One region of the Klebsiella sp. GFKo11 genome, then DNA from elsewhere that is predicted to be linked to it. Evidence: predicted binding sites of a transcription regulator. Region 1 holds the regulator's gene; each other region holds the start of a gene.
What was found. Region 1 encodes CRP, which controls carbon source genes, mostly activating them, when cyclic AMP is high. Its sites were predicted from a motif close to ATGTGANNNNNNTCACAT; they were not measured.
Positions count from the first base shown of each region.

Region 2: the regulator CRP is predicted to act here: its motif matches at 2,655-2,672, upstream of rhaS (HTH-type transcriptional activator RhaS).
Region 3: the regulator CRP is predicted to act here: its motif matches at 1,885-1,902, upstream of AC07P6_RS09855 (CidA/LrgA family protein).
Region 4: the regulator CRP is predicted to act here: its motif matches at 5,220-5,237, upstream of AC07P6_RS28270 (YjcB family protein).

Region 1 is NZ_CM151369.1:520,031-527,536, forward strand. Features, by position in the region: gene tsgA (MFS transporter TsgA) at 1-203, opposite strand, end outside; gene ppiA (peptidylprolyl isomerase A) at 481-1,050, shown strand; gene pabA (aminodeoxychorismate synthase component 2) at 1,176-1,739, shown strand; gene argD (bifunctional acetylornithine/succinyldiaminopimelate transaminase) at 1,830-3,050, shown strand; gene AC07P6_RS02375 (YccS/YhfK family putative transporter) at 3,040-5,118, opposite strand; gene crp (cAMP-activated global transcriptional regulator CRP) at 5,170-5,802, opposite strand; gene AC07P6_RS02385 (OsmC family protein) at 6,107-6,511, shown strand; gene AC07P6_RS02390 (phosphoribulokinase) at 6,567-7,436, opposite strand; gene AC07P6_RS02395 (YheU family protein) at 7,473-7,506, opposite strand, start outside.
Region 2 is NZ_CM151369.1:6,246,251-6,253,756, reverse strand. Features, by position in the region: gene rhaA (L-rhamnose isomerase) at 1-1,037, opposite strand, end outside; gene rhaB (rhamnulokinase) at 1,034-2,500, opposite strand; gene rhaS (HTH-type transcriptional activator RhaS) at 2,812-3,648, shown strand; gene rhaR (HTH-type transcriptional activator RhaR) at 3,722-4,570, shown strand; gene AC07P6_RS29905 (hypothetical protein) at 4,989-5,123, opposite strand; gene AC07P6_RS29900 (PTS fructose transporter subunit IIB) at 5,188-5,502, shown strand; gene AC07P6_RS29895 (PTS fructose transporter subunit IIC) at 5,495-6,622, shown strand; gene AC07P6_RS29890 (glycoside hydrolase family 38 N-terminal domain-containing protein) at 6,718-7,506, shown strand, end outside.
Region 3 is NZ_CM151369.1:2,024,732-2,032,237, reverse strand. Features, by position in the region: gene mhbT (3-hydroxybenzoate transporter MhbT) at 1-785, opposite strand, end outside; gene AC07P6_RS09860 (LysR substrate-binding domain-containing protein) at 912-1,829, shown strand; gene AC07P6_RS09855 (CidA/LrgA family protein) at 1,951-2,349, shown strand; gene AC07P6_RS09850 (CidB/LrgB family autolysis modulator) at 2,346-3,041, shown strand; gene cdd (cytidine deaminase) at 3,169-4,053, shown strand; gene sanA (outer membrane permeability protein SanA) at 4,178-4,894, shown strand; gene AC07P6_RS09835 (DUF799 domain-containing protein) at 4,981-5,640, opposite strand; gene AC07P6_RS09830 (DUF4810 domain-containing protein) at 5,637-5,993, opposite strand; gene AC07P6_RS09825 (CsgG/HfaB family protein) at 6,066-6,737, opposite strand; gene mglC (galactose/methyl galactoside ABC transporter permease MglC) at 6,954-7,506, opposite strand, start outside.
Region 4 is NZ_CM151369.1:5,886,317-5,893,822, forward strand. Features, by position in the region: gene AC07P6_RS28245 (NCS2 family permease) at 1-1,040, opposite strand, end outside; gene AC07P6_RS28250 (glutathione S-transferase family protein) at 1,429-2,097, opposite strand; gene soxR (redox-sensitive transcriptional activator SoxR) at 2,357-2,815, opposite strand; gene soxS (superoxide response transcriptional regulator SoxS) at 2,900-3,229, shown strand; gene AC07P6_RS28265 (EAL domain-containing protein) at 3,214-4,818, opposite strand; gene AC07P6_RS28270 (YjcB family protein) at 5,362-5,643, shown strand; gene AC07P6_RS28275 (ABC transporter permease) at 5,682-6,539, opposite strand; gene AC07P6_RS28280 (ABC transporter permease) at 6,539-7,369, opposite strand; gene AC07P6_RS28285 (ABC transporter substrate-binding protein) at 7,441-7,506, opposite strand, start outside.

The sequences.
Region 1 (7,506 bases):
TCCATCAGCCAGGCATTCAGGAAGATAGAAATCAGGATACCGGCGTTGAGGAAGGTAAAGGTGTTGCTCATACTGGAAACGGGCAGATGGAAATAATCTGCGATGTTTCCCATCACCATCCCGGTGACGATCACCAACGCGCCGGTCAGGGCGTAGGAGAAGAAGCTGATCCATGTGAGCTTGATACGGTTGCTGTTAGTCATGACTGGCCTGTGAATAGAAATGTATAGCGCGTTGACTCTGCGCCGGGCGGACAGATTTTATTCGTTTGCGTGATGTAATTAAATGTTTATTCTGAAATGTAGATCTTTTTGCACGAATAAATGTGACTGGAATCACATTTAATTATTTGATGGATTAATGATTGCGTCGTAACAAGTGTTTCAGCTAAGTAAAATTAGGTAAAAGGCTGGCCCAGGATGCAAAGGCTCTTTAGAATCAAGGCACTCGCTTTTTATTCTGCTCCGTTAAGGAATTTCCATGCTCAAATCAACTCTCGTGGCGGTGGCTGCCGTTTTCGCCTTTTCAGCATTTTCCCCGGCCATGGCGGCGAAGGGCGACCCTCATGTGTTGTTGACCACCTCTGCGGGCAATATTGAGCTTGAGCTGAATAGCCAGAAGGCACCCATTTCGGTAGATAACTTCCTAAAGTACGTCAACAGTGGTTTCTATAACAACACCACCTTTCACCGTGTGATCCCGGGCTTTATGGTGCAGGGCGGCGGCTTTAACGAGCAGATGCAGCAAAAGCAACCTAACCCGCCGATTAAAAACGAAGCGGACAACGGCCTGCGTAATACCCGTGGAACCATCTCCATGGCGCGTACTGCCGATCAGGACAGCGCGACCAGCCAGTTCTTTATCAACATTGCAGATAACGCTTTCCTCGACCACGGCCAGCGTGATTTTGGCTATGCGGTCTTCGGCAAGGTCGTGAAAGGAATGGACATCGCGGATAAGATTTCTCAGGTACAGACCCATAACGTTGGGCCTTATCAAAATGTTCCGTCTAAACCGATTGTTATTCTGTCGGCGAAAGTGCTGCCGTAAAATATGTCTCCCGCGCGGGCACCAAGCCCGCGCTGCTTTCTCCCGCCAGATAACGCCAGATAAAGTGATAAGCGAAACCCGAGAATCTGCGTAGAATACCCCGGTTTGTAACTTCCGGAGCCGCCATGATCCTGCTTATCGACAACTACGATTCTTTCACCTGGAATTTGTATCAGTACTTCTGCGAGCTGGGAGCCGAAGTCCTTGTCAGGCGTAATGATGAGTTGACGCTGGAGGAGATTATCACGCTGGCGCCGGAGAAAATCGTTATTTCGCCGGGCCCCTGTACCCCTGATGAATCAGGGATTTCGCTGGCGGTGATTCGCCACTTTTCCGGCAAGACTCCGCTCCTGGGCGTCTGCCTTGGTCATCAGGCTATCGCGCAGGTTTTCGGCGCGACCATCGTGCGGGCTGCCAAAGTGATGCATGGTAAAACGTCTCCTGTCATTCACAATGGGCAAGGGGTATTTGCCGGGTTGAATAATCCACTCATTGTTACTCGCTATCACTCCTTATTGATCGATCCCCTAACGCTAGGAGAATGCTTTGAGATCACCGCCCGCAGCGAAGAGGGCGAAATCATGGGGATTCGCCATCGCGAGTTTGATCTCGAAGGCGTGCAGTTTCACCCGGAGAGTATTCTTAGCGAGCAGGGGCATCAACTGCTGGCAAACTTCCTCAATCGTTGATTTGTAGTTGCCATTGATTGATTTTTTATGCATATTTTGTGATTAGATTATCATAATCATTGCTGCATAACGAAGAAGGATGGGCATGACATGGCAACTGAACAACCGGCAATCACCCGCGCCACATTCGATGAGGTCATTTTGCCGATTTATGCACCGGCAGAATTTATTCCGGTGAAGGGCAAGGGCAGCCGCGTATGGGATCAGCAGGGCAAAGAGTACGTTGATTTCGCAGGCGGTATTGCCGTGACCGCGCTCGGTCATTGCCATCCGGCGCTGGTGGCGGCACTGCATGAGCAGGGCGAAACTCTGTGGCATACCAGTAACGTGTTTACCAACGAACCGGCCCTGCGCCTGGGACGTAAGCTGGTCGATGCGACTTTTGCCGATCGCGTGGTGTTTATGAATTCCGGGACGGAAGCTAACGAAACCGCGTTCAAGCTGGCGCGTCATTACACCGTGACTCGCCATAGCCCGTATAAAACCAAAATCATCGCCTTCCACAATGCGTTCCATGGTCGTTCGCTGTTCACCGTCTCCGTAGGCGGTCAGCCGAAATACTCCGATGGCTTTGGCCCGAAACCGGCTGATATCGTTCACGTGCCGTTTAACGATTTACACGCGGTAAAAGCCGTCATGGACGATCATACCTGCGCGGTAGTGGTAGAACCGATTCAGGGCGAGGGGGGCGTGACTGCGGCGACGCCTGAATTCCTGCAAGGGTTGCGTGAACTGTGCGATCAGCACCAGGCACTGTTAGTGTTTGATGAAGTGCAGTGCGGTATGGGGCGTACGGGCTCGCTGTTCGCTTATATGCACTACGGCGTGACGCCGGATATTCTGACCAGCGCTAAGGCGCTTGGCGGTGGCTTCCCGATTAGCGCGATGCTAACCACTCATGAAATCGCCAGTGCTTTCCATGCCGGATCTCATGGTTCAACCTACGGCGGGAATCCGCTGGCCTGCGCAGTGGGCGGGGCGGCGTTCGATCTGATTAACACGCCAGAAGTATTGGATGGTGTGAGTGCGAAGCGTGAGCTGTTTGTTAAACATCTCCAGCAGATTGACGCGCAGTTCGATTTGTTTAGCGATATCCGCGGAATGGGGTTGCTAATCGGTGCTGAGCTTAAGCCGCAGCATCAGGGCCGGGCGCGCGACTTCCTTTATGCTGCCGCAGACGCTGGCGTGATGGTGCTTAACGCCGGGCCTGACGTCATGCGCTTTGTGCCGTCGCTGGTGATTGACGATAGCGATATTGCCGAAGGAATGGCGCGCTTTGCCCAGGCAGTTGAGCGTGTGCTTAGCGCTTAGTGGTGCGTAGCCAGATGCCATGATGCGGACGCTGACGCCATGCTACCGACGAAATGGTGTGCATGGTGTTCAGGTGACCCAGAATGCGCTGCAGATGCTGTTCCATGGTACTGAGCGGGCCGCGAGGGACTTCCGCATCCTGGGCCTCCATAATATTCACATCTCCAGCGCTCCCCGGTCCATCTGAATCCAGCCGTTGCTGACAGCGCTGTAGCGCAATCTCACAGGACTCCAGATAACGCTGAGCTAGATCCGGCGTCAGCATATTGTGCTCGCGCGCCAGGGTGGTCATCGCATTGATGTGCTCAACAATGAACTGGCTATGGGTTACCCACAGCTTCATATCTTCCAGATAGTGCGAATTAAAGCCCGGTTCCTGCATCGCCTGATTGAGTGAGTTAAACAGCGCATTGTGCGCCTGATTAACGCGCATTCGCTGATAGGCCAGCGCCGGAGCCTGATGATCGTCGCTAAGAATGAGCCGGATCGCTTCCTGATCGGCTTCCAGCGCGTCGTGGGCATTTTTGCGTAGCAGACCGCTTTGCCACTGCGGCCATAGCCAAACCATCCCACCAAAAGCGATCAGACAGCCAATAAGCGTGTCGATTAATCTGGCGATGATAAACTGCTCACCGTTTAGCGTGAGTAATTGCAGGGTATAAACCGCCGTGACGGTAAAACCAACCATTGCCCAGCCGTAGTTCTTACGAATAATCAGGTAGCTTAGCAGCGTGATGAAGAGCATGGCGGTCAGCGTATAGCCTTCAGGCACGTGGAAGTGTAGCGTCAGTCCGGCGATCACCAGTCCGGCAATCGTTCCAGCCGCCCGGTGAACAATGCGCACCCGCGTCGCGCCGTAGCCGTTTTGCGTCACGAACAGCACAGTCATCAGGATCCAGTAGGGTTTCGGCAGATGCAGTGCGCTGCCCATCAGGCTGGCGGCGCTCAGCATTACGCTGATGCGCGCGGCGTTGCGTAACGCCGGAGATTTAAACGACAGGTAGCTTTTTAGCGCTGGCAGCAGGGGTAAACGTCGAGTTTTATCCGCCATCAAGTTGCGCGTGTACAGAGGACGCTGGGTACGCAAAACCCGGGCGATACGGCTGAAGTGCCAGGCGCAGAACTGGCCGACCGGGTTATCCGGATGTTGCCAGGCAATTTTTTCCAGCGCGCCGATCTGTTTATCCATCTGAAAGCGCTGTGGGTAACGATGGTAGAGAAGATCGTCCGCCAACTCACGCAGGCGGGCGGCAACGGTTTGCGCATTCCAGCGAATCACTGCTTCTGCGTGACTGCGTTCCACCAGTTTCTGCACTTCTTCCGGCTGATGCAGGCTAACGGAGATATGTTCCTGTAAATCCAACCCCACCTGAAAAGCGCGCAACAGACGTTTGTGGTCGTTGCGTTGATTGGCCGCCAGCATATGCATCTGCTGGTAACACTGGGTAATCAGATCAACCACTTTCTGCTGGCGGTTAAGTAGCGGCGGCAGCGAGGTGGCCGGGTCCGTATGCTGGGTCAGCAGGCTGTATTTGGCCTCGCAATAGTTAGCCAGTTCGCGGTAGAGCAGGCTCAGTGACTCGCGCAGCGGTTGTTCGCGCCATAGCCAAAACCAGAACCAGTTAAAGACGCCATACCATAAGGTGCCGAGCGCGTAGATTAGCAGTGGCTCCCACACCGGCATGTTACCCGCAAGGCTGAGGGTAAAAATGGCGGCAATAAGTGAAGCAGGCAGTAGTCGCGCGTGCAGTGAACTGATTTCGGCAGTCACCCCAAGGATTAGCGCCAGACCAGTGAGAATCAGTGGTAGAGGGATCTCGCGTTGCAGCAGGAGCTGGACAATCAGGCTACAGCCAGCAAACAGGCAGCCGCCAATAATCAGGCGTTTAAAGAAGCGCTTATGTGGTGTGTCCAGACCGGCAATGTTGCAACAGGCTGGTACCAGGGAAAACAGTAAGCCCTGCTGTAAATGTCCGAGAAGAAGTCCGATTGCGACCGGCAGACACAACACCAGCGTTTGCCGCAGTGCGTAGTTGACTTCCGGGTGGTAAATCAGCCTGCGCCACATGAGGGGGAAACAAAAACGGCGTATTGCATAGCAATACGCCGTTTTGCCGACTTAACGGGTACCGTAGACGACGATAGTTTTACCGTGCGCGGAGATCAGGTTTTGATCTTCCAGCATTTTCAGGATACGGCCAACGGTTTCGCGGGAGCATCCAACGATCTGACCGATTTCCTGACGGGTAATTTTAATTTGCATACCGTCCGGGTGGGTCATCGCATCAGGCTGTTTTGCCAGGTTCAGCAACGTCTGGGCGATACGACCCGTCACGTCGAGGAAGGCGAGGTTACCGACTTTCTCTGACGTAACCTGCAGGCGACGTGCCATTTGCGAAGAGAGACGCATCAGGATGTCCGGGTTAACCTGGATCAACTGACGGAATTTTTTGTAGGAGATTTCGGCCACTTCACATGCGGTTTTCGCACGTACCCATGCACTACGTTCCTGACCTTCTTCAAACAGGCCTAATTCACCGATGAAATCGCCCTGGTTGAGGTAAGAGAGGATCATCTCTTTACCTTCTTCATCCTTGATGAGTACAGCCACGGAGCCTTTAACGATGTAGTACAACGTTTCTGCTTTCTCACCCTGGTGGATCAGCGTGCTCTTTGAGGGGTACTTATGAATGTGGCAATGAGACAAGAACCATTCAAGGGTAGGGTCTGTTTGCGGTTTGCCAAGCACCATGCGCGGTTATCCTCTGTTATAAGCTATCTCCAGATGCCGACACTACACGGCATCCGGGCATGCAATCGTATTAAATCCCTATACCTGGGAATCTGGCTGAAAATTTCCTGCAGCCTGTAATGTGAACTCCTCAGCATACATGCAGTGCATCAATGTATTACTGTAGCATCCCGATTGTTTTAGCATAGCTTTCGCCGCGTGTCTCCTGGTGTCTCGCTTCAGCATGACCTAGGTCGCCTTCCGTTGCGAGAATTGTTATGTGCGCGTAATCTGTCAGGAAAATTACAGCCCTGGAGTTAAATTTATGCAAGCGCGAGTGAAATGGGTTGAAGGGTTAACCTTCATTGGTGAGTCGGCTTCTGGTCACCAGATTCTGATGGACGGTAATTCCGGGGATAAAGCGCCTAGCCCGATGGAAATGGTGTTGATGGCGGCGGGCGGATGTAGCGCAATTGACGTGGTTTCTATCCTGCAGAAGGGACGCCATAACGTCACTAACTGCGAAGTTAAGCTGACTTCTGAGCGTCGCGAGGAAGCACCGCGTCTGTTTACCCATATCAATCTGCATTTTATCGTGACCGGTAAAGAGCTGAAAGATGCTGCCGTTTCTCGCGCAGTTGACCTATCGGCGGAAAAATATTGCTCGGTGGCGCTGATGCTGGAGAAAGCGGTAAACATAACTCACTCTTATGAAGTGATCGAGGGATAAGCCGAACGGCGCGAACTCGTCGCCCCGGCATGCGCTGCGCTACCGGGGTTTTTTGTTAATTGATTTTCCTGCCTTCCATTAGCCGCTCGACCAATGGCGCCATGATGAGCTCCATGGCCAGCCCCATTTTCCCTCCCGGCACCACTAGCGTGTTCATATGCGAGATAAACGAGCCCTGAAGCATCGCCAGTAGCCAGGGGAAATCGATATTCTGTAAGTTGCGGAAATGGATAACGACAAAGCTTTCATCAAGCGATGGGATTGCTTTGGCTGCAAATGGATTGGACGTATCCACCGTAGGTACGCGCTGGAAGTTGAGGTGAGTGCGTGAAAACTGCGGGGTGATGAAGTTGATGTAATCTTCCATCGAGCGAACGACGGAATCCATCACCGCTTCACGAGAGTGGCCGCGTTCGCTGGTATCGCGGATAAGCTTCTGGATCCACTCCAGGTTAACGATCGGCACAACCCCAACCAACAGATCAACATGGTCAGCGACGTTGTGCTGGGGCGTGACAACTCCGCCGTGCAGGCCTTCATAAAACAGCACGTCAGTGGGTTCAGGCAGCGACTGCCAGGGAGTGAAGGTGCCAGGAACCTGATTCCACGGCACGGCTTCATCATAGGTGTGTAAATACTTGCGTGACTGACCTGTACCGTTCAGCCCGTATTCTCTGAAAGTCTGCTCCAGCAGGCCGAAATCGTTAGCCTCGGGACCGAAGTAGCTGATGTGTTTGCCCTGATCTCGCGCTTTGCGGATCGCCATGTCCATTTCCGGGCGGGTGTAGCGGTGAAAGCTATCGCCTTCCACTTCGGCGGCGTGGAGATTTAGCTGGGCGAAGATTTTGCGAAAGGCAAGGCTGGTGGTCGTGGTTCCCGCGCCGCTAGAGCCCGTGACGGCAATCACCGGATGTTTGGCAGACATAACAACTCCCAGGGTAAACGATAGTGTGATGCCGCCTTAGCCGTGAAACTGCTTGCGGGGCATAATATTG
Region 2 (7,506 bases), 690 kb from region 1:
TTCATATTGCGGGTACCAATGACCCATGCCGCGATGCGGTTGATCGAGGCATCGAAGAAATCGAGGCCGATATGCACGCGGTCGAACAGATCGTGACGGATAATTTCGCTGGCAATGGCCTGAGTTTCGTCATCCAGCAGCACCACGTGGTCGCTGTCCCAGCGTACCGGGCGGCTTACGTGCAGCAGCAAGCGTGGGATATAGAGCATCGCGGCGGAGATTTTGTCGGAGATCACTTCCGTCGGGTGGAAGTGGCCGGCATCCAGGCACAGGGCGGTCTGGCGGCTGGTGGCGTAACCCATATAGAACTCATTGGAGCCGACGGTGTAGCTCTCTGCGCCGATCCCGAACAGCTTGCTCTCCACGGCGTCGATGTGATGCGCCGGGTTGAATTTTTCGCTGATCACTTCATCAAGCGCATTCAGCAGACGCTGTCGCGGAGCGAAACGGTCAACGGTGATATCTTTCATGCCGTCAGGGATCCAGATATTCATCACCGACGGCGTGCCCAGCTGCTCGCCGAACCAGGCGGAAACGCGGCGGCTGGCCTTGCAGTGGTCGATCCAGAACTGGCGGATCTCATCGTTAGCGTGCGATAGCGTAAAGCCGTCGGCGCTTAGCGGATGCGAGAAGCAGGAGGGGTTAAAATCCAGCCCCAGCTTGTTGGCTTTCGCCCACTCAACCCAGTTTTTAAAGTGTTCCGGCTTGATTTCATTACGCGGTACCGGCGTTTCGGATTCCAGATAGAGCGCGTGCAGGTTCAGGCGTTTTGGCCCAGGGATCAGGCTCAGCGCCTGCTCAAGGTCAGCGCGCAGCTCGGTGGCGTTACGCGCTTTGCCCGGATAGTTACCGGTGGCCTGAATACCGCCGGTCAGGTTCCCTTCCGGGTTTTCAAAACCGACGACGTCATCGCCCTGCCAGCAGTGCATGGAAACAGGCAGGCGGTCCAGCTGGCGCAAGGCCTCCTCGACGTCCACGCCGATGCTGGCGTAGCGCTGTTTGGCAATTTCCCAGGCTTGTTCAAGTTGAGTGGTCATGCGCAAAGCTCCTTGGTCTGTTGTGGCTGAAACTGCGCGACGAAGCGGGCAATTTCACTTTCAGGATTAGGGGTAAAGGTGGTGAGGGCGTAGTTTTGCCGCACCACTTGACGGAATTCATCGACGTTATGCATTTCGTCGAGGGTCATTAACTGGATGCCGATATTGCCCAGCGTAGAGGCCTCAATGGGGCCCGCGACCACGGTGATGCCGCAGGCGTCGGCGCACAGCTGGTTAAGCAGTTCGTTCTGGCAGCCGCCGCCGACGACATGCAACTGACTGAACGGCTGGTCGCGAAGCGCCGACAGTTCGTTGAGCACCCGGGCGTAGAGCAGCGCTAAGCTGTCGAAAATGCAGCGCGCCAGTTCGGCGTCGCTGGCAGGAACCGGCTGCCCGGATTCGCGGCAGGCGGCCTGAATTTCAGCGCTCATGTTGTCCGGGTTGATAAAGCGGTCGTCGTTGCAATCAATAACGAAACGGCAGGCTGGAAGCGCTGCCGTGCGGGCGATCAGCGCCGACAGATCTCCGACGTTTTGCTCTTTCAGCACCCGCTGGAGCAGCCACAGGCCCATGATATTTTTCAGTACCCGATAGCGGCCTTCAGCCCCGCCTTCGTTGGTGATATTGGCCTTCAACGCTTCGTCGCTGGTGCAGGGGGTTTTGCTTTCAAAGCCCATTAGCGACCAGGTGCCGGAAGAGAGGTAGGCGGCATTTTTGCTGGCCAGCGGCGAGGCGATAACCGCGCTGGCGGTATCGTGGCTGGCGACGGCAACGACCGGAATATGATTTCCCTGCGGGCAAATCCAGTGGCCGATAACGTTGCCCGGATGCGTTGGCGTACCGAACCACTCGCGCGGCGCGCCGGTCCAGTTCAGCAGCTCTTCATCCCAGTTATCGCTATTAATATTGACCAGCTGTGTGGTGGTGGCGTTGGTGTATTCCCAGTTCATTTGGCCGGTCAGGCGAAAGCTAAGGTAGTCCGGGATCAGCAGCGCGTGCGCGGCCTGGCTGACCAGTTCCGGCTGCTGTTCAACCAGCGCGCGCAGCTGATAAAGGGTGTTAAACGGCAGAAACTGAATGCCGCTGCGGCGATAGATTTCCGCCCGACCCATTTGCTCTTCAGCATGGCGCATCAAGCCCTGGGTGCGAGCGTCGCGATAAGAGACCGGCGGACCAACGCGCTGACCCTGTTTATCCAGCAGGACATAATCCACGCCCCAGGTATCAATACCGATGCTATCGATCAGGATGCCCTGTTCGCATACTTTCACCAGCCCGCAGCGAATTTCAGCTTCCAGGCTATCGATATCCCAGCAGTCGAAGCCATCCACCTTTTTTAAGCTATTGGTAAAGCGGTGAATTTCGCGCAGCGCCAGCGTTTGCTGCCCGGGTTCATAACTGGCGAGCATCACCCGCCCGCTGGAGGCGCCTAAATCAACCGCGACACAATGACGAAAACTCATGGGAAGATCCTTGTGAAAATCATTGCAAGCAGTCTAAAAAAGTCGCGCCTGACTCACCTTCTTGTTACTGACAGGGAAAATTCGCCGCTGGCAAGAAAGCAAAGGTGACCGTGAGGAAGGTCACAGTTTCGTTTGATCAGTGGCTCACTGAGGGATGTGATGTTGTCCGCAGTTCCCGATCTTTCCCGCCATTTCTTGAAAAAGCGGCAGGCTTTACGAACTTTGTAGTCAAAAATTGAAGGCCGGATTGCCGACCCTTAATTACTATTTGCACCACTGATTGATAATTTTTCTCATTTCGAGGAGCGGCTATGACCATGTTGCACAGTGTGGATTTCTTTAAGTCCGGCGTTTCTGCTTTTGCCATTGAACCGCGGCTCCCACAATCGGCCTTTCCTGAGCATCATCATGATTTTCATGAAATTGTTATCGTCGAACACGGTACGGGAATTCATGTTTTCAACGGTCAGCCCTATACCATCAGCGGCGGGTCGGTCTGTTTTATTCGCGATCACGATCGCCATCTCTACGAGCACACGGATAATTTATGTCTGACCAATGTGCTTTATCGCGCGCCGGACGCGTTTCGCTTTTTGTCCGGCCTGAATGAACTGCTGCCGCAGGAGCAGGAGGGGAATTACCTCTCACACTGGCGGGTTAACCAAAGCGCGTTGCAGCAGGTTCGCCAGATTGTCGGCCAGATGGAAAATGTTGGTGCGGATTCGGACATGCATTCCATCGCCAGCCGCGAGATTTTCTTTATGCAGTTGCTGGTGCTACTGCGTAAAAGCAGCCTTGCTGAAGGAAGCGCCGATAACGATGCGCGATTGAATCACCTGATGGCCTGGCTGGAAGATCATTTTGCCGAAGATGTCTGCTGGGAAGAGGTGGCGGCGCAGTTTTCGCTATCGCTGCGCACTCTGCATCGCCAGTTAAAACAGCAAACTGGCCTGACGCCGCAGCGCTATCTGAACCGGGTGCGGCTGATAAAGGCACGCCATCTGCTGCGCCATAGTGATGACAGCGTGACCGATATCGCGTATCGCTGTGGTTTTGGCGATAGTAACCACTTTTCGACGCTTTTTCGCAGGGAGTTTGACTGGTCTCCGCGCGATATTCGCCAGGGGCGCGACGCGATTCTTCAGTAACGCGAGAGCAGTCAACGTATTAACAGGTATAAACGCGAATAATGATGCGTTTGTTCGTGTCTGGAGTTGATGAGTGGCAGGTCAGCTGATTCTTCGCAAAAATGAATTTTTTGCTTCCCCCGCCCAGGCGGTGGCGGTGGCGGATCGCTATCCGCAAAATGTCTTTGCCGAACACACTCATGAATTTTGTGAACTGGTGCTGGTGTGGCGGGGAAACGGTCTGCACGTCCTCAACGATCGCCCGTGGCGCATAACCCGCGGCGATTTGTTCTATATCCGCGCCGAAGATAAACACTCCTACGCCTCGGTGAACGATCTCGTCCTGCAAAACGTGATTTATTGCCCGGACCGGTTACGGCTTAATTTTGACTGGGCGGCGCATATTCCCGGCCTGTTCGGTACGCCGTGGGTCCCGCACTGGCGGATTGGCAGCAGCGGTATGGCTCAGGTCCGTCAGGTGATAACCCAGCTGGAACACGAGAGTAGCCGTAGCGATGCGCAGGCCAATGACATGGCCGAGCTGCTGTTTGCTCAACTGGTGCTTATCCTCCAGCGCTATCGCTATGCCACCGATAATCTGGCGGCAACCCAGAGCGAGGCGCTGCTCGATAAGCTGCTTACCGAACTGGCGGGTAGCCTGAACCGGCCTTTCTTTCTGGATAAATTTTGTGAGCGGGAAGGATGCAGCGAACGCGCGCTACGCCAGCAGTTTCGCCAGCAGACGGGAATGACCATCAACCACTATCTGCGCCAGCTGCGGATTTGCCACGCTCAGTATCTGTTACAGCATACGGAACGCCTGATTGGCGAAGTGGCGATGCAGTGCGGGTTTGAGGACAGTAACTACTTTTCGGTGGTGTTTAACCGTGAGATTGGCATGACGCCGGGGCAGTGGCGGCAGCGCAGTCGTATAGCGGTATGATTGGTTAGTTTTTCTAATGTAATATCTGAAATTTTTATTCTGTATTTAATGAAAAATAGAACAAATATTTAATGCTCTGTGCAATAAATCACAGTTATTGCCCTTTTTTTACCTTACACTTGCCGTACTATTTTATGGAGGCCTTATGTTAACCTCAGTTATATCGCGAGTATTAAAAAGCATAACTTTAATTTTGCTATCAATCGATAGCAAAATTAAAGTTATGCTTGCTGATTCATGCTGGTTTAATTCCGTCAACGACCTGGCTGAAAGTGATATTGCTCCCGTGCTTTGTGCCGAAAGCCAAATAACCCAAAATTGGTCCCAGCTTTGGGATTGCGCGGGTCAGGCGCTGTGTTCCGGCTTTAGCCAGTCGGGCCAGAAAGAGGGCCATTCCCGCCGCTTGCTGCCGCAGGGTTTACTGTGCTCGCGTAAGCGTGATGAGCTGGCGTTCAGCTTCCGTATTTCCAGCCTGCATCAGCTTGTGGTGTGCCGCCACGCCAGCGGTGCCGATAGCGACAGCGTCGCGAATAACCTGATTTATCTTCCTCAAAGCACAATGCGCGTTTTCGCCATTGTGCTTTTTTTATTGCCTGAATCGACCAGAAGGATGCGTTATGTACATTGTTTGTGTAGCCGCTTGCCCAACGGGCGTAGCCCATACCTATATGGCTGCGGAAGCGCTTGAAATGACGGGTAAAAACCGCGGTCATGAAGTGAAGGTAGAGACTCAGGGGAGTCTCGGTGCGGAGAATGTCATTACCGATGACGACTTGGAGCGGGCGGACGCCGTGATTATTGCCGCCGATGTTGCTATCGATGGTAAAGAGCGTTTTGACGGCATGATTAAGCTGGAGTGCGCGGTTTCCGATCCGATTAAATTTGGCGATGCCGTGTTTGAAGCGGTGGAGCAGGAGGTAGCGAATGGCTAAATTTCAGGGGGGAGGAAAGGCTTCGGCAGGTGCGGAAGTGAAAAATGCGATTATGACCGGCGTTTCCTGGATGCTGCCGTTTGTCATTGCCGGAGCGGTGTTAATGGGGATCGCCCGCATTGGCGCTTCTGCCTGGGGTATCGATAATATCTGGGACGCCAGCCATGAGCAGGCCGCCAGCATTGTGGTGCAGGCCTTGCATAAGTTCGATGGTTTTGGTGGTCTGGCGCTGTCCCTGATGCTGCCGGTGGTGGCGGGATACATCAGCTTTGCGCTGGCAAACAAGCCGGGGCTGGCACCGGGTATGGTCGGTGGACTGCTGGCCAGCAATCTGGGAACCGGCTTCCTGGGGGCGCTGGCGGCGGGATTTGTCGCGGGCTATATCGTGCGGGCGCTAAATCGCTACGTAAAACTACCCAAGGCGCTGGCGTCGGCCGGGCCGATTTTTATTCTGCCGGTGGGCGGGACGCTGCTGACCTGCATCATTATGGCCTTCGTGATCGGTGCGCCGCTGGCGGCATTGAATCACGGCATGGAAAGCTGGCTGCTGTCGATGTCGGGGACGAATAAGGTTCTGCTGGCGGCGGTGATTGGCGGGATGGTGGGGTTCGACCTCGGCGGGCCGGTCAACAAGGCGGCGGTCACGACGGCGATGGCGCTGCTGGCTTCCGGTATATACGATCCCAATACCGCTGCGCAGGTCGCGATAATTGTGCCGCCGATTGGTCTGGGGGTGGCGACGCTGATCTGGTCATCGCGTTTTCCTGAATCGCTGCGTGAAGCGGGGAAAGCCTCGACGCTCATGGGACTGATTGGCGTGTCAGAGGGGGCAATACCTTTTGCGCTGGCTAACCCGCGCATCATTATCGTTAACGTTATTGGCTCCGCCGTTGGGGCGGCGATGGCGGTAGGGTTGGGTTCGGTAAACCACGCGCCGATCTCTGGATTCTACGGCTGGCTGGCCGTCGAGAGCTGGCCCGTTTACGTCCTGTCTATCGCCTGCGGCTCAGCGATTATCGCGGTCGGATCGTTGCTTATTTTTCGCGGCGTTGCAGAGAATGCAGAGAAAGACAGCGTGAAAAAAAACTCACCGGCGCCGAAATTTAAAGCCAGCCGATAGATGCGCGCTGTGCGCATCTGAATTTACATTTTCTCTATTCAGTGTGGATAAATATTTGCACGGGATACGCATGTCTGAACACAGGAATATAAATAATGAAAACCGTTCATTTAATTCAGCATACGCACTGGGATCGCGAATGGTATTTTACGGAGAATGATTCTCAGGTTCTGCTCTATTATTTTATGGCCGATCTGCTGGCTCGTCTGGAAGCGGATGAAACATTAGGTCCATTTATGCTTGATGGGCAAACGGTGGTCCTCGAAGATTACTTTCAGTTGGCGCCGGAAAATCGCGAGCGGGTGCAGGCGCTGGTGGCGGCAGGGCGGTTGCTCATTGGCCCGTGGTATACCCAGACGGATTTTCTGGTGGTCGGAGCGGAGTCCATCACCCGCAACCTGCTGCTGGGAGCGCTGGACTGCGAAAAAATGGGGCCGCGTATGGCCGTGGGCTATGTCCCGGACTCCTTCGGCCAGAGCGCGCAGTTGCCGATGTTTCTCAATCAGTTCGCCATCGAGCATGCCGTGATCTGGCGAGGCTGGAGTGAATACGATAGCGCAAACAGCGAGTTTTGCTGGCGTAGCCAGGACGGCAGCAGCGTCACAACGGCGGTATTACCTCAGGGATATGGCTGTGCGAAATGGCTGCCAACTGAGCCGGAGCAGGCCTGGCCGCGGTTGTCCGCGATCCTGGAAAAGCAGGGCCTCTTTAGCCGGAGCTCGCAACTATTGCTGCCCAACGGCAACGATCAGTCGCCTTTTGAATATGGCGTACCCGCGATGCTGGAGGCGCTGAACGCGCAGCAAACGCATTATCGGTTTATCCGTAGTGATTTTAAGCGCTATTTTGCCGCGCTTGCGCAGTCTGATACGCCGCTGGACACC
Region 3 (7,506 bases), 1.5 Mb from region 1:
ACCACCCATAACATCAACGTAATGGGTAACTGGCGGCCCACAAACAGCTGACTGATGCTGCCCTTTGCGCCTGCTGCGGGTTCATCGAGCCAGAAATGGGTGTCGTCATAGCGCTCGCCGGTAATTGCGCTGACGGTTTTAGCGATAGTCGCCTGCGGCAACTGGCGACGGATCTGCCAGCGTGGGGATTCGGGAAGCAGCGGCACCAGCGCCACCGCCAGCATCAGCGGTAAAACACCGCCGAGTACCAGAATGCCGTGCCAGCCAATCAGCGGTACCAGTTGGGCGCTGACTACGCCACCGAATGCCGAGCCGAGGGTGAATCCGCAAAACATCAGGGTCACCAGCGCGCCCCGCCGCCGGGCAGGCAGATATTCCGACGTCATGGTAATGGTATTGGGCATCGCACCGCCGAGGCCGAGGCCGGTCAGAAAGCGCAGAATGACCAACATTTGCAGGTCAGGCGCAAACGCCGAAAGCAGGCTAAACAAGCCAAATAGCGCGACGCAAAATTCAATCACCCGTTTACGACCAAAGCGGTCGGAAAGCGGGCCGCAGAGCAGCGCCCCGGCGGTTAAGCCCAGCAATCCGGCACCAAACAGCGGTGCGAGGTCGCTGGCAGTGAGCTGCCAGTGGCTACGAATATCCGGTGCGATAAAACCAATGGCGGCGGTATCGAAGCCGTCCAGCATGACGACCAGGAAACAGCAGATAATCACGCGCCACTGACGGGCACCGACCGGTGCGCTATCCAGCAGCTTTTGCAATTCATGTCGTTGAGTCATGGCTATGCCTCGGTGCAGGTAGAGGAAGATGTTGTATTTATTTCTTTTATGTTGCGATTTTGTAACTCGAGCAATGAAATGTACAATGGTATTTCGGGCATAGACATAACCTGGAGGTTATCGCTGATGGCAAACTGGACGCAGAAACTGAAGCTGCATCATCTGCAGATGCTGGTGGCGCTGGGAGAGCAAGGCAATCTCACGCAAGTGGCGAAAATGATGAATATTACGCAACCTGCACTTTCCAAATGGCTCAGCCAATTTGAAGACGAAGTCGGTATGCCCTTGTTCGAGCGCCACAGCAAAGGCCTGCGTCCCTCAGAAGGCGGAAAACTGCTGATACAGCATGCCCAGCGGCTAATTAACGATATGTCGCGATCGCAGTATGAAATCGAGCGTTTCAAGCAGGGCGGCCAGGTAGGCAGTCTGATGATCGGCTGTTCGCCAGTGGCGACCGACTGCGTCTCGCAGGCTATTCTTGAGCTGCTTAAAGAGATGCCAACTCTGCACCTGAATATCGAAGAGAAAGTGATGACGCCTCTGCTCAACGATCTGCTCGCTGGAGTGGTTGATGTGGTGGTGGGCCGGGTCGGCGGGCGAGCGCTCGAGCTGCCGCTGAGCTACCGGGTGCTCTACACCGAACCGGTGTGCTTCGTCGCCCGTCCCGACCACCCGCTGGCGGAAAAACCGCGGTTAAGTTGGGCCGACCTCGCCCACTGGCGCTGGATTGTCTGGCCGACCGGCACCCCGATTCGCCTGAGTATTGATAATGCGCTGGTGGATAATGGCGTAATGCTGCCGGAAAACACCATCGAATCGGCATCGATGAACGTCACCACCAACCTGCTACAAAGCAGCGATATGGTATCGATTCTTTCATTGCGCCTGGCCCAGCGCTACGCCGCGCAGCATCAGCTGGTGATTCTTAATTTGCCGCGCATTGAACAAAAAGGTAGCGTTGGCGTGTTCTGGCGAAAAAGTGAAGCGCCGTCACTTGCACTTAACCGCTTTCTTCATTATCTATCCCTGCAGCCGTCGCCCTGAAATCAGTATGGTCAAGTGTTCCAGATCTCTATCTCAGGTATGCGTAGAATTCATGATGTGATCGGTAGCACATTTTTGGGTTTAATTGTATGATGAATGTGGTTCATCAAGGGTTATTACCATGAGTCAATCACTGATTATTGTCTGGCAGTATCTGCGCGCTTTCGTGCTGATATATGCTTGTTTATATGCCGGTATTTTTATCTCCTCCCTGCTGCCGATAACGATCCCTGGCAGCATTATTGGCATGTTGATTTTGTTCTTTTTGCTGGCGTTGCAAATCATGCCCGCGCAGTGGGTTAACCCCGGCTGCAATGTTCTGATCCGCTATATGGCGTTGCTGTTTGTGCCCATCGGCGTAGGCGTTATGCAATATTGGGATTTACTACGCGCGCAGTTCGGCCCGGTAGTGGTCTCCTGTGCGATAAGCACGCTGGTGGTCTTTTTGGTGGTCAGCTGGAGCTCGCACCTGGTTCACGGGGAGCGCAAAGTGGTCGGACAAAAAGGACGTGACAAATGATCCATGAAATCTGGTGGTCGCTGCCGCTAACCCTGGCCGTCTTTTTCCTCGCCCGCAAGCTGGCGGCGCGGTTTAAATTTCCGCTGCTCAACCCGCTGCTGGTAGCGATGGTAGTGCTGATTCCTTTTCTGCTGATAACCGGTATCTCATACGAGCGCTATTTTCTCGGCAGCAAAATTCTTAACGACCTGCTGCAGCCAGCGGTAGTTGCTCTAGCCTTTCCTTTGTATGAACAACTGCACCAGATCCGCGCCCGTTGGAAGTCCATCATTACCATCTGCTTTATTGGTAGCGTGGTGGCGATGGTCACCGGCACCACCGTTGCATTGCTGATGGGTGCGACTCCGCAGATTGCCGCTTCTATTTTACCTAAATCGGTCACCACGCCGATTGCCATGGCGGTGAGCAGCAGCATTGGCGGTATTCCGGCGATCAGCGCCGTGTGCGTTATTTTCGTCGGTATTCTCGGGGCGGTGTTCGGTCACACCCTACTGAACCTGATGCGTATCCGCACCAAAGCCTCCCGCGGGCTGTCGATGGGTACCGCATCCCACGCATTAGGGACCGCTCGCTGTGCAGAGCTCGACTATCAGGAAGGGGCGTTCAGCTCGTTGGCGCTGGTACTTTGCGGGATTATCACCTCGCTGATTGCACCGTTTTTGTTTCCGGTAATTTTGGCGATAGTCGGTTAAATGTGATTTAAATCACATTATTAAATGCAACATTAATTAGTTGCACAAACAATGAGATGTTTATCACATATACAGGTTACAACCACCCGTACACTAGATTTCCATTACATTGTTATGAGGCAACGCTATGCACCCACGTTTTCAAGCTGTTCTTCCCCAACTGGCGGCGGATCTGCAAGCGGCCATCGCCCCGATGCTGGCCGACCCGCATTTTCCGGCGATGCTAAACGCCGGGCAAGTTGCAGCGCTGCAAAGCGCAACGGGTCTGGATGAAGACGCGCTGGCCTTTACTCTGCTGCCGCTAGCGGCGGCCTGTGCCCGCGCTGACCTTTCTCACTTTAACGTTGGCGCGGTGGCTCGCGGCGTCAGCGGAACCTGGTATTTCGGCGGTAACATGGAGTTTCTCGGTGCTACCATGCAGCAGACCGTGCACGCCGAGCAGAGCGCCATTAGCCATGCCTGGCTGCGCGGCGAAAAGTCTCTGCAGGCGATTACCGTTAACTACACCCCTTGCGGTCACTGCCGTCAGTTTATGAACGAACTAAACAGCGGGCTGGCGCTGCGTATTCATTTGCCGGGTCGCGAGGCGCATTCGCTCCAGCACTATCTGCCAGACGCTTTCGGACCGAAAGATCTGGAAATCAAAACCCTGCTGATGGATGAGCAAGATCACGGCTTCCCGCTCAGCGGCGACGCGCTGACTCAGGCGGCGATTCAGGCGGCTAATCGCTGCCATATGCCTTACAGCAAGGCCCCGTCCGGCGTGGCGCTGGAGTTGAAAGACGGGACTATTTTCACCGGCAGCTATGCCGAAAATGCTGCCTTTAACCCGACTCTGCCGCCGTTACAGGGCGCGCTCAATCTGCTGAGCCTCAACGGCTACGATTACCCGGATATCCAGCGCGCTATTCTCGCCGAGAAGGCCGATGCGGCACTGATTCAATGGGATGCGACCGTAGCGACGCTGAAAGCGCTGGGCTGCCATAATATCGATCGCGTACTGTTAGGCTAATCACAGACTGCGGGCCAAACGGCCCGCATTGTTGAAAATCCCCGCAATTAAACGACGGTTTCTTGCGCTTGCCCGGCGGGTAAAGTAGCCTGAAGGCTCCCTCGTTCACTATTGAGCCAAGTCCATGTTAAAGCGTGTGTTATACAGCCTGTTAGTCCTGTTCGGCTTGCTGCTGTTAACCGTGCTGGGCCTCGACCGCTGGATGAGTTGGAAGACCTCTCCCTATATCTACGATGAGCTACAGGACCTGCCCTATCGCCAGGTTGGCGTAGTGTTGGGCACCGCCAAGTACTACCGCACCGGCGTCATCAATCAATATTATCGCTACCGAATTCAGGGCGCGCTGAACGCCTACAACAGCGGCAAGGTGAACTATCTGCTGCTGAGCGGCGATAACGCGTTGCAGAGCTATAACGAGCCGATGACCATGCGCCGCGATTTGATTAAAGCAGGCGTCGATCCGGCGGATATCGTGCTGGATTACGCCGGTTTCCGCACGCTCGATTCGATTGTGCGCACCCGTAAGGTCTTCGACACTAACGACTTTATTATTATTACTCAGCGTTTCCACTGCGAGCGGGCGCTGTTTATCGCCCTGCATATGGGGATTCAGGCGCAGTGCTATGCGGTGCCGTCACCGAAAGATATGTGGAGCGTGCGACTGCGCGAGTTCGGCGCTCGCTTCGGCGCGCTGGCGGACCTCTATCTTTTTAAACGCGAACCGCGCTTTTTAGGCCCACTGATCCCTATCCCCGCCCAGCAGGAAGTCCCGGAAGACGCGCAGTCTTATCCGGCGGTCACGCCGCAGCAGCTGCTGGAATTGCAGAAAAAAGAGAAGTGATGTTGCTATCCGATGAAATATCGACTCTCAATATGCAATAACAATGACCGATGCTGAAAAGCACATCGGTCATTTATAGAAAGCCCCTATTGCAAATCTTTACCGTATTTTGGCGAGCGAGGACCGTAGAGGATACCATCTGGTGCCCGTGGGGTGAGTAGGCGCGTGTCAGCAATGCCTGCAATCTTATAGCTTCTGTCAGTCATTGTATTCACTATCTGGTCAACCGCTGCCTGAATAAGCATGCCTAAAATCGAACCTCCGCTGCCATCATTTTCGGTGCTGGAAGCCACCGCACTACCTTTCCATAGCAATTTTCCGGTACGAAGATCCACAAGCTCTCCAGAAACGGAGACTCGCGTATCACTATTGATGACCTGGTACGAAGTTCCATATTCCGTTACCTTAAGATAAAGCACCGCATCGGCACCAAATATCTCTCTAAGCTTTTGGTGGCTGACACTATGCATTTCCTCGCCATTTACAACCCCGTTTTGTTTAAAGGTGTTCTCTACCACAGCAACAGGAAAAACATAATATCCAGACTCAGCAAGCGGCAACGTAACCTGAGAAAGTACGCCATAGCCTGCTTTGACGTCTGGTGATTCGTTTTTCGGCAACAGCACCAGAATACTCTTCGGCTTACTTTGCCTGAATGCCGTGTAGTCATAGGATTTTTTAGGTGCACAGCCGCTCAGCAACAGGGACAACAATAGACCTGCGCACAAAACATATAACTTTTTCATACTTTGCCTCCCTGCATTTTCTTCAACAGAAAATCCATAAACTGGGTGGATTCAGGAAACAGCCGTTTCTCCTGTTCAAATTCTGTCTTCGCCAGTTCCGGATGGCCTGTATTGATATATAACATCCCAAGATGAGCATGCAGCCCTGGAGGTACAGGAAGGGCCTTCGCGCGCGCTTTCTCAATGTCTTTTTTTAATATCTCAATTTGCTCTTGTGGCCCCATATCCAGAGCGTAATATTCATAAACCACAGGCTGGTATTCATTCCAGCTATAGAGTGGCTTTGGTCCGCTGGCGCAGCCATTCAATATGGTTACTACAAGCAATATAAAAACAGAGCGAATCATATTCATCTTTAACATCCATATTATTGCTTACAGCGATATTTCACCGTGTAAAAACGAGAAATATCGCAATCAGAGCCGTTATTTTGCCGGCGTCCACGCACCGCTTTCAATACCCGCAACCAGGTTATTCACGGCTTCGCGAATCGCGAGATCCAACACTTTTCCATTGAGGGTCGAGTCATAGCTCGCAGTACCGCCAAATCCAATCACTTCACGGTTAGAAAGCTCAAACTCCCCTGCCCCCTGGGATGAAAAAACAACTTCGGAAGTCTGAACATTCACAATATTCAGATTCACTTTGGCATAAGCGATTTGGCTCTTTCCTCTCCCCAAAATACCAAACAGTTGATGATCGCCGACTTCTTTTCGCCCAAACTCAGTAACATCGCCGGTAACCACATAGTCAGCGCCTTTCAGCGTCTGGCTGGTTCCCTTGATACTGGCTTCATTCTGTAATTCGGCCATGTTGCTACGGTCCAGAACATTGAACCGGCCAGTTTGTTGCAAATGTGTTATGAGAATGGTTTTTGACTGATTGCCCAAACGGTCAACCCCATCGGAGAATATACCGTTCATATAGTTGGAACGGTTATCAAATTTACCGACAGAAATTGGGCTGCGAGCGCCATGGTAGGGGGTATTCCAGGTAGCAACTTTAGCGACTTCAAGAGAGCGGGATGATTCTTTCGCACAACCGCTTAATAAGATGAGGCTTCCCAAGCCTACCGCGGCTATCATTTTCTTTAACATTTATGAGGTCCTTTCCATCATCAATAAAACAAACGAGTATAATATCCCTAGCTTGAGGAAAAATATATAAACATATGTTTACATTTTGCCAAAAATATTAATGTATTTCTGAGATGAAAAAACCAATAGCTACTTTCACAGCAATATCATCTTTCGTGATCCAGACCCGCAAAAAGTAAAAAGCTGCCCAAAGGCAGCTTTCATCAGGCCAGGAACTTATTTCTTCCGCGCGTACTTCAGTGAATCCAGCGCCACTGCGAAGATAATAATCGCCCCTTTAATAATGTACTGCCAGTATGGGTTAACGCCGATATAGGTCAGACCGTAGTTGATGACGGTGAAGATGATGACCCCGGTCACCACGCCGAATACGGTGCCGACACCACCGCTGAACGAAACACCACCCACCACGCAGGCCGCAATCGCGTCCAGTTCGTACATAAAGCCGAGGTTGTTGGTCGCCGAGCCGATGCGTCCTGCCTCCAGTAATCCGCCGAACGCGTAGAACACGCCGGACAGGGCATAAATCATCAGCAGGTTCAGGGCGACGTTAACACCGGAAACTTTCGCTGCTTCCGGGTTGCCGCCGATAGCAAAGATGTTTTTACCAAAGCGGGTCTTGTTCCACAGGATCCACACGAAGAAAACGGCAATCAGCGCATAGAAGGTGATATACGACAGGCGGAAGGTCCCTAACGCGATAAATCCCTGGGCAAACTGTGAGAAGTGGCTATCGAAACCAGAAATCGGCGATGCGCCCACGAAGTCG
Region 4 (7,506 bases), 1.1 Mb from region 1:
ATCAGCAGGAACAGCACGCCAACGGTTACCGCAGTCAGGCCCGTTTTGCCGCCAGCCGCCGTACCGGCAGCCGATTCGATATAGACCGCTGCCGGAGCCGCACCGACCAGACCGGAGAAGACGCTGCTCAGGGAGTCAGTGGTCAATGCTTTGCCGCCGTTGATAATCTGCCCGTCTTTATCCAGCAAGTTTGCCTGACCGGCTACCGCGCGGATGGTGCCAGTAGCATCAAATACTGCGGTCATCACCAGCGCCAGCACGCTCGGCAGAACGATGGGGTTCAGCGCGCCCACGATATCCAGGCTACCGATCAGCGAGTTGCCGTGCTCGTCGCTCAGCGACGGCATAGCGAAAACACCGGAGAAGTGAACGTTAGGATCGAAAATCAGGCCGATAACCGACACGCCGATAATCGTCAGCAGAATACCGCCCGGCACTTTGAGTTTTTCGAGGCCGATAATCACCGCCAGCCCCACCAGCGACATAATCACCGGGAAGCTGTCGAAATTACCCAACGCCACCGGCAGGCCGTCCAGCGGGTTTTTGATGACCAGACCAACGCCGTTGGCGGCGATCAGCAGCAGGAACAGGCCGATACCAATCCCCGTGCCGTGCGCAACGCCCTGCGGCAGATTACGCAAGATCCAGCTACGAATACCGGTTGCGGAAATCACGGTAAACAGCACGCCCATCAGGAACACGGCACCCAACGCTACCGGAATACTGATCTGTTGGCCCAACACCAGGCTAAAGGCGGTAAAGGCGGTCAGCGAAATCGCGCAGCCAATTGCCAGCGGCAGGTTCGCCCACAGTCCCATGAGCAGAGAGCCAACGCCCGCCACCAGGCAGGTGGAGACAAAGACCGCCGCCGGTGGGAAACCGGCTTTTCCGAGCATACCCGGCACCACGATGACGGAATACACCATCGCCAGAAAGGTCGTAAGACCGGCAACGATTTCCTGGCGCACGGTGCTGCCGCGAGCAGAAATTTTAAACCAGGCGTCCAATGAACCGCCGGTACGCGCTGAAGGCGTAGACATAGAAAACTTCCCCTGAGAATTTTTATCGTTCGTTTGGATGCGAGGTGGACCATCCACTGCCAGTTAAACGCGATCTCCTTGTGCTACATCGCAGCGCCAGGGGCTGTGAAAAGCAAACGTTTAACTCCGCGCATACAATACGGTGTGAAGAATGACTTTGCTCCCCCCTGTTAGCAGAGGAAATGATGAGCAAAATAAAAAGGCAAACGATTATCCAGCCTTTAGATGGGCCTTTTCAACTGAAGATTGCCGTATTTCGCTAAATTTCGCTTATGACGTTCAGGAAATAACCAGCCGATGCGCAAACGTTATCGTCCATGCGCAATCCGGTAACATTTTTGCATTGCACTGATAGCAACTTTTTCCGGTCATCGGCTTTAGTAATGGATCACGCGCCGGGAAGGGTAAAGGGACCACCGCGCTCAATCGCCCTCTGCCACGCCGGGCGCTGCTCTATGCGCTGTACCCACTGCGTCAGATGCGGTAAATGGTCCACACCGCCGCGCGCCAGCAACGCCATCGCCGGGAAGCTCATCTGGATATCCGCCATACTCAGTTCGGCTCCGGCAAACCATCGGTGTCGGGAAAGATGCTCTTCAATAAAACGGGCGTGCGTTTCCACTTGCCGGTTAAGCCAGGCTTTTTGCACTCCTTTGCCCAATGCGTTGCCTAAAGTGCGCATGCCGAACGGTACTGGGGGTTTACCGAGGCTGGCAAATACCAGTTTCATCAGCATCAGAGGCATCAGCGAACCTTCGGCGTAGTGCAGCCAAAAACGGTATTGCAACTTATCTTCTATCGACTGCGGCCTGAACCGCTGAATGCTGTCATAGGTCTCCTGCAAATATTCCAGGATTGCGCCAGATTCCGCGAGGATGTAGCCGTTATCTTCCACCACCGGCGATTTACCTAGCGGATGAATATCTTTCAACTCCGCCGGGGCGAGCATATTTTTCCCCCGCTGATAAGAGACTATCTGGTAAGGCAGTTGCAGCTCTTCCAGCGCCCATAGCACGCGCTGCGATCGTGACTGATTGAGATGATGTACCGTCAACATGGGCTTCTCCCGCTGTTTGTTCAAATTAACTATAGGAACAGGCGGCGAATGACGGAAATTTTCCGGCAAACCAAAGAGGAAAAATCAGCGGGAAGTGCCACACTTAAGTTGTCGGCACAAACCGGAACCTCAATCAACACATTGCGCAATACCGAGGGGAGCCGACGTCGGGGGAAACCCTCCTGCGAAGCAGCGGGATAGTGCGAAAGACCAAGACCGGAAAACAACTAAAGCGCCCTGTTGTGGCGCTTTAGTTTTTTTACTCCTCTTCCAACAGCCGCGCGCCGGTCCCCTCTTCGCCCAGCTTATCGCCAGGGTTACGTAACGGGCAGTCGCGACGCGACAGGCAGCCGCAGCCAATGCAGCCATCCAGCTGATCGCGCAGTGCGGTCAGGGTGTGAATGCGCCGATCCAGCTCTTCCCGCCACTGGGATGACAGCATCTTCCACTCTTTGGCGCTGAGGTTATGCCCTTCCGGCAACACGCCGAACGCATCGCCAATCGTCGACAGCGGAATACCAATACGTTGCGCAATTTTAATGATCGCCACCGCGCGCAGGACATCACGCCGATAGCGCCGCTGATTACCGGCGTTACGCTGGCTGTGAATCAGCCCCTTGCTTTCATAAAAGTGCAGCGCGGAGACAGCAACACCGGTTCGTTTTGCCACTTCGCCGGGGGTCAGCAGCATTTTGATGCGAGGGGATTTCTTTTCCATAAAGCGCTTTACCTCAAGTTAACTTGAGGAATTATACTCGCCCACAGACAAAACGACGAATCGAGAATTGAGAGAGGCCGCAATATGTCCCATCACGATATTATCCAAACGCTTATTGAATGGATTGATGAACATATCGATCAACCACTTAACATTGATGTAGTCGCCAGAAAATCGGGCTATTCGAAATGGTATCTGCAGCGGATGTTTCGTGCAGTGATGCATCAAACCCTGGGGGATTACATTCGCCAGCGCCGCCTGCTGCTTGCCGCAGAAGCGCTAAGAACCACCCAGCGCCCTATTTTTGATATCGCGATGGATCTTGGCTACGTGTCGCAGCAAACATTTTCGCGGGTTTTCCGCCGCGAGTTCGACCGCACGCCCAGCGCCTATCGCCATCAAATCTCCGCGTGAAGATGTTGTTGATGCGGGCAAAGGCTGGTGCGGGCGTTAGTCAGCCACTGCATAAACTCCAGCGGTGGCATCGCTTTCGCAAAGTGCCAGCCCTGACAGTATTGCACGCCGTGCTTTTGTAACCACGCCACCTGGTCGGCCGTTTCAACCCCTTCGGCAACGATCTTTAAATGCAAGCTGTTAGCCATCTGAATAATATGTTCAGCAATCAGGTGGCTGGTGCTGTTGTTCGTTAGCGCATCAACGAAGGATTTATCAATCTTGAGGATGTCAACGTTCAACGAATGGAGGTTGTGCAGGTTGGAGTAGCCGGTACCAAAATCATCAATCGCAATTTCATACCCCGCGTCGCGGAAGGCCTGAATCACCGGGGTGGTTTTCGGCACATCGATAAACCCGCGCTCAGTCACTTCGATTTTAATCTGCTCCACGCTAACTGCATGGCGGTGGACCTTTTCGTTGATGTGCTCAATCAATCTCGCGGAGTGGAAATCCGAAGCCGAAAGGTTGATTGTCACGTATAAATGCGGGTGCCGGGCCAGAAACTCGCCCATATCGGCGAATACCTCATCCACCACATAGTCCGTGACCTGCGCAATCATCCCCTCATTTTCCGCCAGCGGGATAAACTCCGCCGGGCTCATCACCGGGCCATCAAATCCAGGCCAGCGCAACAGCGCCTCGGCACCCACGCAGCAATTATTTTTGATATCCATGATCGGTTGGTAGTGCAGGCACAGTTGGCGACGGTTTAGCGCTCGCTGCAGCATGCTGCGCGGAGAATGATACTGCTGTCGGGTGCGTGACCACACCAGCAAAAGCAAGATGCTGCAAATCAGCCCTAGCGGCAGGGTCAGCGTGACCTGATTATAAAAATTCTGATAATAGCTCACCCGCGAAGTGGACATAATGACGGCTATCGGGCGAACGGTGGAGTGGGCAATGGTATAAACGCGTCCATCCTGATGAAAAAACGCCTCTTCATCACGGATCAACCGATGCAGTTGACCGGAGTCTGCATTCGTACTGACGGAAAAAAACTGGTTGGTTTTGGTATCAAAAACGCCCCATGCCAGATCGCGGTCGCTGGTTATCAACGTGCTAAAGGAAAGCGGATGAATCACCGCCACATAATGACCGCGCTGCATATAGTTCATGGCATAGCTGGGATAAAAAGGGGTTTCGCGGTAGTAGTAAATCGCAATATCCGGCTTTTTGGTATACGTCGCAGCCGGAATGCGCCATCCGGCCTGGCGACGTACCGAAGTCGAACAGAAAAAATGCGTGCCATTGGCATAGATTAAATCGTCGATGTAGAGCAGGCCGCGAACAATGCCCAACATATATTGCTGATGCTGTGGCGAGCATAGCTCCCCCTGATATAACCTGGCTTTATCGCGCGCCTCATCGGCTTCACGAATGACCACCTCAGTTTTTTGCAGCGCCAGCTTAGAAAACACCCGTAGCTGATCGGTGGTTTCCGCTTTGGCGCGTATTTGTGCAAACCACAATGCCAGCATCACCGGTAGCAGAATAACCAGCACGATGCCAAATACTCTTAACGCCTTATGTGGCGAGCTATGACTCATTTCCGCTTTTTATCCATGCGATACGCCTTAATCAAGGTGAAAGGCCCCGATGACTCTGCTTACTGTGATATGAATCAGGGCAATTCAGCAACCCACGCTTTGACGTAAAAACCTCATAACTATGAATCATGAATAATACTGACTTATAGAAGGCTGGAGAAACATTCTCAACATAATGAGATTAGCTCCACTATTTCATTCGGTTTATCCGTATAATTGGCGGGAATAAGTAATAAAATCCGCAGAACATAAACGCGAATAAAAAAGAATTGCGGCTGGCTATCGTTTATAATCGCCTTCTGAATGAAAGATACATCCCTCCCTCTCTTATTAACCACTCAAATAAAGGGGTTAATAAGCGCAAGAAAAGTACTTTTTTTGGCTGGTGAATAAAAGAACAATTGTGATATAGTTCACATTAGTTGATGAAACAAGAACGTTGTTTCATTACTCTCTTGTTTGCCTGTAGATAGCCAGAGCACCACGTCATCGTTAGTCTCGTCAGGTTGTCAAAGGCTCCCGCATTTCTTTGAGGAAAGGTTGATGGCTACCATTACTACCAGTGTCGTACTTTTGCGCTGGCCACTCGTGAGCGCAGTGCTGATGTTCCTGGCCAGCTCGATGAATATTCAGCTGCGTAAAAGTGATTATGCCGGTTTAGCGGTTATTTGTAGCTGTGTAGGCCTGGCCGCAGCCTGTTGGTTTGCCACCGGTCTGTTAGGTATTACGCTGCTGGACGTTGCAAAGATCTGGGGCAATATCAAAGATGTCATGATTGAAGTCATGAGCCAGACCCCGCCGGAATGGCCGATGATGATGACCTGATGTAAAAAAAGCTTCCCAACGGGAAGCTTTTTTTACCGCTATTTGCCCATTTTCGACAGCATCTCCGGGCGCATAAATTTATGAATCACCAGCATAAACAGCAGCGACGGCACCAGTAAAATCAGCGCCGTAATTGACGATACTTGATAGTTGCCCGACATACTGGCGTTATACAGCAGCAGCGGCAAGGTGGTGATATCCGGCGCGCCGACAAAAAAGGTGCCGGTAAATTCGTCCAGCGATTCCAGAAAGACAAAAATGCTGGCGGCGATAATTCCCGGCGAAGCCTGCGGCAGCACAATATGCCAGAAGGTGTAAATCGGTCCGGCCCCCAGATTACGCGAAGCCCTCGCCAGTAGCGGATCAACCGCCGAAAAGGCCGCCACGCAAATCCACACCGAATACATCAACCCATGTACGCTGTGCACCAACACAACCCCCGCTACCGTGCCGTTAAGCCCCCATTGATAGAAAAGCCGGGCGATATTCATGTACACCGTCAGATTGGGAAACGCCTGCGGGATCAGAAACAACAGCATAAACAACACCCGTAGCGGCATCCCGCGCCTTGAAAGCGCGTAGCCCGCCGGAATGGAGATCAGCAGACATACCAACACCGATAGCAGCGCAATCAGCACGCTGGTCAGCAGCGAGCCGGACACATCGCTGTAGGGGCTGAATACCTGATACCAGTATTTCAGCCCCCATTGGCTGGGCAGTGAATGCGGGAAAAACCAGCTCTCCGCCACCGTCCAGATGAGCAAGTTCAGCAGCGGGCCAAACATCGCCAGCAGCATAAAGACTACCAGTAACGTTTGTAGCGGCAGGCTGGCGCTCAGCTTTCTGCGGCCTTTCGCCAGCAGCGTTCCCGGTCGTGTCATGATTGCCTCTTTCATTATTCGCTCCCTTTTTGCTGCAGACTATGGCGCAGATAAAACCACGACAGCGCCCCGCAAATCAGCAACGACACCACGCCAAGCGCGTTAGCGACGGCATAGTCGCCATAGGAATTAACGCGGAAGGCCATATCCACGGTCATCATCGTCGGCGAGCCGACGCCTATCATCAGCGGGACCGACAGCACCGACATCATGGTGACGGTGGAGAGCACCAGCGCCACGCCGATTGCTGGCAGCACCTGCGGCAAAATAATGTCGAACAGAATACGCGGACGCGATGCCCCAAGATTACGCGCCGCCAGAATTTGCGATTGCTCAAGCGCGGCCATCGCTCCGCAGATAAGCAACGTGGCAAACGCCAGTTGCTTCCAGACAAAAGTGATAATAATCCCCTTCCAACCCAGCCAGGAGACGGTCTCCAGCGGAGTGATGAGGTCAGTTGCCACCAGCGCGTTGTTCATCAAGCCGTTTTTGGCCAGAAAGGTACGCATCATCTGCGCGGCGACGATAAAAGGGATAAACAGCGGCAGGCGATACAAAAACCCCAGCATGCGGACAATAGGGCGACAGGGCGAGAGCGTGATCACCGCCGAAAGAGTAATGGAGAGAACCGCCAGCAGCGCCACCGAAGCCAGCACAATAATCAGTGTAAACAGAATATCGCTGGAATAGAGCGCATATACCTTACGGAAATGAGCCAGCGTGAGGCGCTGCGCATCGTCGGTAAAGGCGGCGATCAGCGAGAAGCCCAGCGGGTATAAAAAGAGCACGGCGATCATCAGCGCGGCCGGAGCGACCAGCAGCAGATATTTCAGCGAAGTACGCATAGCAAACCTGGTGTCAGCAACAAGAAAAAGCTCAGGGCGACGTCACGCCGCGCCTGAGCATCAGCAGTCAATTAATTGGCGACCTGGCTTTCATAGCCTTCTTTGATGTCGTCAAAATATGGCGTAATCGGGAAGCT